2 regions of the Methylibium sp. T29-B genome follow, and region 2 is predicted to be linked to the other one. Evidence: predicted binding sites of a transcription regulator. Region 2 holds the regulator's gene; the other holds the start of a gene.

Region 1 (3,411 bases), on a different contig from region 2:
TCGCTGTCCTTGAGTTGTTGCGCGGTCTCTGCGTCGAGAGCCATGCCGTGCTGCGCGAGTTCCCGGTGGATGCGCAGATTGCCGAAGCGCCCCTCGCGGGCGCTCACGCGGGTCTCGATGAAGCGGTCGGCGCTGAGCAGGTCCTTCGCCGCGAGCCAGTCGAGCAGGTCGTCGACCTCCTGCTCGGTCGGCAGCGCCGGCGCAGGGGCGTCGGCCGACAGCGGCGATGACCCCGCCGCCCTGCGCTGCCGATCGACGTGTGACAGCAACTTGCGTCGCAGCTCGATGCGGCTGTGCTCGCGCTGCGCAAGATAGGTCAGCGCCTTGGCCTTCAGGGTGGGCGCGGGACGGACCACGAGACGCCTCCGTCGGCCGCGAGCCCGCGGAGCTTCCCCCGCCTCAGGCGCCGGCAGCCGCCTGCTTGGTGCCCTTGGGGACTTCGATCTCGATGCTGGGCAGCAGCGCCACGCCCAGCGATTCACGAATCTTGTTCTCGATCTCGTGGGCCAGTTCAGGGTTCTCGCGCAGGAACTCGCGGCTGTTGTCCTTGCCTTGGCCGATCTTCTCGCCGTTGTAGGCGTACCAGGCGCCCGACTTGTCGATCACCTTGGCGATGACGCCCAGGTCGATGATCTCGCCCTCGCGTGACACGCCCTCGCCGAACAGGATGTCGAACTCGGCGGTCTTGAATGGCGGGGAGACCTTGTTCTTGACGACCTTGACCTTGGTCTCGTTGCCGATCACTTCTTCGCCACGCTTGATGCTGCCGATGCGGCGGATGTCGAGCCGCACCGAGGCATAGAACTTCAGCGCGTTACCGCCGGTGGTGGTTTCGGGTGAGCCGAACATCACGCCGATCTTCATGCGGATCTGGTTGATGAAGATCACCATGCAGTTCGACTTCTTGATCGTCGCGGTGAGCTTGCGCAGCGCCTGGCTCATCAGCCGTGCCTGCAGGCCGGGCAGGGAGTCGCCCATCTCGCCTTCGAGTTCAGCCTTGGGCGTGAGCGCCGCGACCGAGTCGACAACGATCAGATCGACCGAGCCGGAGCGCACCAGCGCGTCGACGATCTCGAGCGCTTGCTCGCCGGTGTCGGGCTGGGAGATCAGCAGCTCCTGCAGGTTGACCCCCAGTTTCTGGGCGTACTGCGAGTCGAGCGCATGCTCGGCATCGATGAAGGCGCAGGTGCCGGCCAGCTTCTGCATCTCGGCGATGACCTGCAGGGTGAGCGTGGTCTTGCCCGAGGACTCGGGACCGTAGATCTCGATGACGCGTCCGCGCGGCAGGCCGCCGACGCCGAGGGCGATGTCCAGGCCCAGCGAGCCGGTGGACACCACCTCGATGTCATCGATGACCTCGCCTTCGCCGAGGCGCATGATCGTGCCCTTGCCGAACTGCTTCTCGATCTGCGCGAGCGCAGCCTGCAGGGCCTTGGCCTTTTCGGTGTTCAATGTCTTGACGCTTGCATCCATGCTGAGCCTCCGGTTTGCTCGGGATTATGGTCGAAACTGGTTATTTGTACAGTAGTTTTTGGCTCTTCCGAAGCCCCTCCCTACAATGAACCCGGCGCTGACCACAACGAAACCCATGCGCCGCCGAGGGAGACACGTCCATGAGGATCCTCATCGCCGAAGACGACCAGGTGCTGGCCGACGGTCTGTTGCGCACCTTGCGCAAGGGTGGCTATGCGGTGGATCAGGTCGGAAGCGGCAGCGAGGCCGATGCGGCGCTGGCCGACCACGAGTTCGACCTGGTGATCCTCGATCTCGGACTGCCCAAGCTGCACGGCCTGGAGGTGCTGCGCAAGATGCGCGCGCGCGGCACCGTGACGCCAGTGCTGATCCTGACCGCGGCCGACAGCGTGGAGCAGCGCGTGAAGGGGCTGGACCTGGGGGCCGACGACTACATGGCCAAGCCCTTCGCGCTGCAGGAACTGGAGGCGCGCGTGCGAGCGCTGACGCGGCGTGGCCTGGGCACCGCCTCGGCCATCATCAAGCACGGCCCGCTGTCGTTCGATGCAACTGGGCGCGTGGCCTACCTGAACGACCAGATGATCGAGCTGTCGGCTCGCGAGCTCTCGCTGCTCGAGGTGCTGCTGCAGCGTGCCGGCCGGCTGGTCAGCAAGGATCAGCTGGTCGAGCGCCTGTGCGAATGGGGCGACGAGGTCAGCAACAACGCGATCGAGGTCTACATCCACCGCCTGCGCAAGAAGATCGAGCAGGGCCCGGTGCGCATCGCCACCGTGCGCGGCCTGGGCTACTGCCTCGAGAAGATCGCGGGCTGAGCCGGCATGCTGCGCGGCGCGCGCCTTCGGGCATGAACACGCTGCGCGGACAACGCTCGCTGTTCGGCGAGATCCTCGACTGGATGCTCGCGCCGCTGCTGTTGCTGTGGCCGATGAGTGTCGCGCTGACCTGGCTGGTCGCCCAGAACATCGCCAACCGTCCCTACGATCGCGCGCTCGGCGAGATGGCGAGGGCGCTGTCGCAGCAGGTAAGCGTCGACCAGGGCCGCGTTGCGTTCGCTCTGCCGCCCGGAGCCGATCAACTGCTGCGGGCCGACGAGGCGGACCAGATCTACTTCCAGGTGCTGGGCGCGCGGGGCGAGTATGTGGGTGGCGATCACACGCTGCCGGTCCCGCGCGAGGACGACGTGGCGGCGGTCGGAGAGGTCCGCTATCGCGACGACGAGGTGCACAACGAGGCCGTGCGCGTGGCCTACCTGTGGGTGGCGATGCCCGCCGCGCCGCGGATTCCCGGCGCCACCTCGCCGGCGCTGGTGCAGGTGGCCGAAACCCTGGGCAAGCGCTCGCAGCTGGCCACCGAGATCATCAAGGGCGTGATCCTGCCGCAGTTCGTGATCCTGCCGCTCGCGGTGCTGCTGGTGTGGCTGGCACTGGCGCGCGGCATCGCGCCGCTCAACGAGCTGCAGCAGCGCATCCGCCGCCGTGCGGCTGATGACCTGAGCCCGATCGACGAGATGGAGGCGCCGGAGGAGGTGTCGCCGCTGGTGCGAGCCATCAACGACCTGCTGGAGCGCCTGGACCGCTCGCTGGCGACGCAGCGGCGCTTTCTCGCCGATGCCGCCCACCAGCTCAAGACGCCGCTGGCCGGCCTGCGCACCCAGGCCGAGATCGCGCAGCGCGAGATCGACGCGGGTGAACGCGAGCCCGAGGCGCTGAAGCGCTCGCTGCAGCAGATCGCGCTGTCGAGCCAGCGGGCCGCGCACATGGTCAACCAGTTGCTGGCGATGGCGCGCGCCGAGGACCGCGAACTCGCCGCCCGCGTGGCCGAGGTCCGGCTGGCGAGGCTGGCAACGGAGACCGTCCGCGACTTCGTGCCGCGCGCGCTCGAGAAGCGCATCGACCTCGGCTACGAGGGACCGGGCGCCGACGGCGAGACGGCCGAGCC
Region 2 (3,411 bases):
CCACAGAGGAGCAGAACAATGAGCAAGAAGGTCGCATACGTCACGGGGGGCATGGGCGGCATCGGTACCGCGATCTGCCAGCGTCTGCACAAGGACGGCTTCACCGTCGTGGCCGGTTGCGGCCCGAGCCGCAACTTCAAGAAGTGGCTCGACGAGCAGGCCGCACTCGGCTACAGCTTCCACGCTTCGGTGGGCAACGTGGCCGAATGGGAGTCGACCGTCGAGGCCTTCAAGGAGGTCAAGGCACAGCACGGCCCGGTCAGTGTGCTGGTGAACAACGCCGGCATCACGCGTGACGGCATGTTCCGCAAGATGACCCGTGACGACTGGAGCGCGGTGATCAGCACCAACCTCGACAGCCTGTTCAACGTGACCAAGCAGGTGATCGACGAAATGACCGACGCCGGCTGGGGTCGCATCATCAACATCAGCTCGGTCAACGGCGAGAAGGGCCAGTTCGGCCAGACGAACTACTCGGCGGCCAAGGCCGGCATGCACGGCTTCACGATGGCGCTGGCCCAGGAAGTGGCCAGCAAGGGCGTGACGGTCAATACCGTGAGCCCGGGTTACATCGGTACCGAGATGGTCCGTGCGATCCGCCAGGACGTGCTCGACAAGATCGTGGCGACCATCCCCGTCAAGCGGCTCGGCACGCCCGAGGACATCGCCTCGATGGTGTCGTGGGTGGCCTCCGAGGAGTCCGGCTTCGCCACCGGTGCCGACTTCTCGGTGAACGGCGGCCTGCACATGGGCTGACGGTAAAGAGCCGGGCGCAAGGCCCGGCTCGTGTCCGGCGGCGCCTGGAAACTCAGGCCCGCCGGTCTTCGATCGCTGCCAGGCTCTCGAGCGCTGCACACACCTCCGCGAACGACCCGCCGATCGCGGCACGCCGCTGGTCCTCGGGGTCCATGGTCATCCAGAAGCGCCTCGCGGCGCGCCGCGCGTTCTCGATGCCGGCGACGCGGGGCAGCGCGGCCCTGAAGGGCGTGACCGGCCGGGGTCGCGGTGTGGCGGCTGAGACGGGGGCGGGTGCGGAATGCCGGTGACCTGAACACGAGCGCCGGTACCGTAGCAGGCGCGGAGGCCTGGAAGGCGGTCTGCCACCAGCGCCGCAAGGGGTTCCAAAAGACCGTGACCATGGTGAATCTCCAATCGGAAGTTCAGCAGGATTGATGTCGATGGGCCTGGTCCGCGGGATAACACGCCGTTTGGCGCGCATGCCCACCACCCGCGGGGGCCATGAATTCAGGCGCCAGCCGATCTCACATGAGCAGGGTGTTGCGGATGAGCCCGACGGCCAAGCCCTCGATCTCGAACTCACCGCTCTCCGGCGTGACGACAATGGGCTCGAAATCCGGGTTCTCGGGCAGCAGTTCGATCGTGCCGCGCACGCGCCGGAAGCGCTTGACCGTGACCTCGTCGCCCAGGCGGGCGACGACGATCTGCCCGTTCTTGGCTTCCCGGGCCTTCTGCACTGCGAGCAGGTCGCCATCGAGGATGCCGGCGTCGCGCATGCTCATGCCCCGCACCTTGAGCAGGTAGTCGGGCCGTCGAGGGAACATGCTGGCCTCGATCGCATAGCTCTGGTCGATGTGTTCCTGCGCCAGGATGGGGCTGCCCGCAGCCACACGCCCGACCAGCGGCAGCATCAGCTGCGACAGGCTGGGCAGCGGCAGCGAGAACTGCTTGTTGCGCAACTGGTTCAGCGAACGCAATGTGTCAGACTTCAGACGGATGCCCCGCGAGGTGCCGCCCACCAGTTCGATCACGCCCTTGCGTGCCAGGGCCTGCAGGTGCTCCTCCGCCGCGTTGGCAGAACGGAAGCCGAGTTCGGCGGCGATTTCGGCGCGCGTGGGCGGTGATCCGGTGCGCTCGATCGAGGTCTGCACCAGATCAAGGATCTGCTGCTGCCTGGCGGTGAGCTTGGGGGCGTCGTCCATGCGGGTGCTCCTGCGGTGTCGGGAGCCGGGCTGTCACCAGACCGGCGCACTGAATTTTTATCCAGTGACTGTATTTTTATCCAGCTTCCCAGAAAATGCAAAGCCCTGAACCCCAGCCCGTGGCGCGCGTCGTGATTCTGGCCACCGGCGGCACCATCGCGGGTACCGCGGCCACGGCCACCGACAGCCTCGGCTACACCGCAGCGAAACTGGGCATCGCGCAGTTGCTGGCAGCGGTGCCGGCCTTGACCGGCCAGCCGATCGAAGCGGAGCAGGTGGCCCAGATCGACAGCAAGGACATAGGCATGGAGGTGTGGCGCGCGCTGGCCCGCCGCGTCGCGCACCATCTCGCCCGCCCGGAGGTGAGTGGTCTGGTGGTCACCCACGGCACCGACACGCTGGAGGAAACCGCCTACCTGCTGCAGCGCGTGCTGGCGCCGTGCAAGCCGGTGGTCCTGACCGGTGCCATGCGGCCCGCCACCGCCGTGCAGGCCGACGGCCCGCAGAACCTGCTCGATGCGGTTGCGTTGGCGCGTGAGCCGGGCGCGGCAGGCGTCTGCGCGGTGTTCGCCGGCTCGGTGTTCGGTGCCTTCGATGTGCGCAAGCGCCATACGCATCGGCTCGACGCATTCGGCGCTGGCGATGACGGGGCCATCGCCCTGATCGAAGGAGGCGGCGTGCGTCGCCTGCGCGACTGGCCGACGGGCCTGCCGCTCGGCGTCGAGGTCCTCGAGCGGCCCGAGCCGCGGGTCGAGATCGTCGTCAGCCACGCCGGTGCATCGGGCGCGGTGGTCGACGCCTTGCGGGCGCACGGAGTCGATGGTGTCGTCGTGGCCGGCACCGGCAACGGCAGCCTGCACCACGCGTTGGAAGCGGCGTTGCGGAGCGCCCAGGCGGCGGGGATCGTGGTGCAGCGCTGCACGCGCGTCGCCGACGGCGCCGTGCTGCCGACCGGCCACGACGCCTTGCCGATCAGCGAAGCCCGGACACCAGCCCAGGCCCGCATCGAACTGATGCTTGCGCTGATGGCGCGCAGCGCCTGATGCCGCTGCGGCTCAGCGAGCCGGCTTGAGGACCCCGCGCGCACGGATGCGCCGCGGCGGCGTGCTGTCCTTTGCCGGCAGCGCGCTGGGCTCCTCCACGGTGCTTTCCGACACCGATTCGGCCGCGGCGTGCGGCACCTGTCCCACCCCGCTGTAGCGCGGCGGCCAGTCCAGCAAACGCGAGCGCCGCAACAGGGCGACGCCCGCGCCGACGGCATAGCTGCGCTCGAACACGTGCGTGACGAGCTGGCGCTTCACTCGCTCGGTGATCACCAGCGTGGAGCAGCGCGTGCCGTAGCGCCCATCCACCGTGCGGATGAAGGCGGCGGAGAGTTGCACCTCCAGCTCACGCGGAATGCCGGTCGAAGGCAGCTCGGCATCGGCGGCCACGCTGCGGTCGACCAGCGCTTCGAACAATCGACTGGCGA

Evidence for each region. Region 2 encodes LexA, which represses DNA repair genes until DNA is damaged. Its sites were predicted from a motif close to ACTGTATNNNNATACAGT; they were not measured.
Region 1: the regulator LexA is predicted to act here: its motif matches at 1,509-1,526, upstream of recA (recombinase RecA).

What each region holds. Positions count from the first base shown of each region.
Region 1 is NZ_AZSN01000053.1:1,643-5,053, reverse strand. It holds gene Y694_RS10590 (RecX family transcriptional regulator) at 1-356, opposite strand, end outside; gene recA (recombinase RecA) at 400-1,473, opposite strand; gene Y694_RS10580 (response regulator transcription factor) at 1,614-2,285, shown strand; gene Y694_RS10575 (sensor histidine kinase) at 2,318-3,411, shown strand, end outside.
Region 2 is NZ_AZSN01000005.1:8,451-11,861, reverse strand. It holds gene phbB (acetoacetyl-CoA reductase) at 19-756, shown strand; gene lexA (transcriptional repressor LexA) at 1,263-1,940, opposite strand; gene Y694_RS01670 (asparaginase) at 2,036-2,983, shown strand; gene Y694_RS22300 (NRDE family protein) at 2,996-3,411, opposite strand, start outside.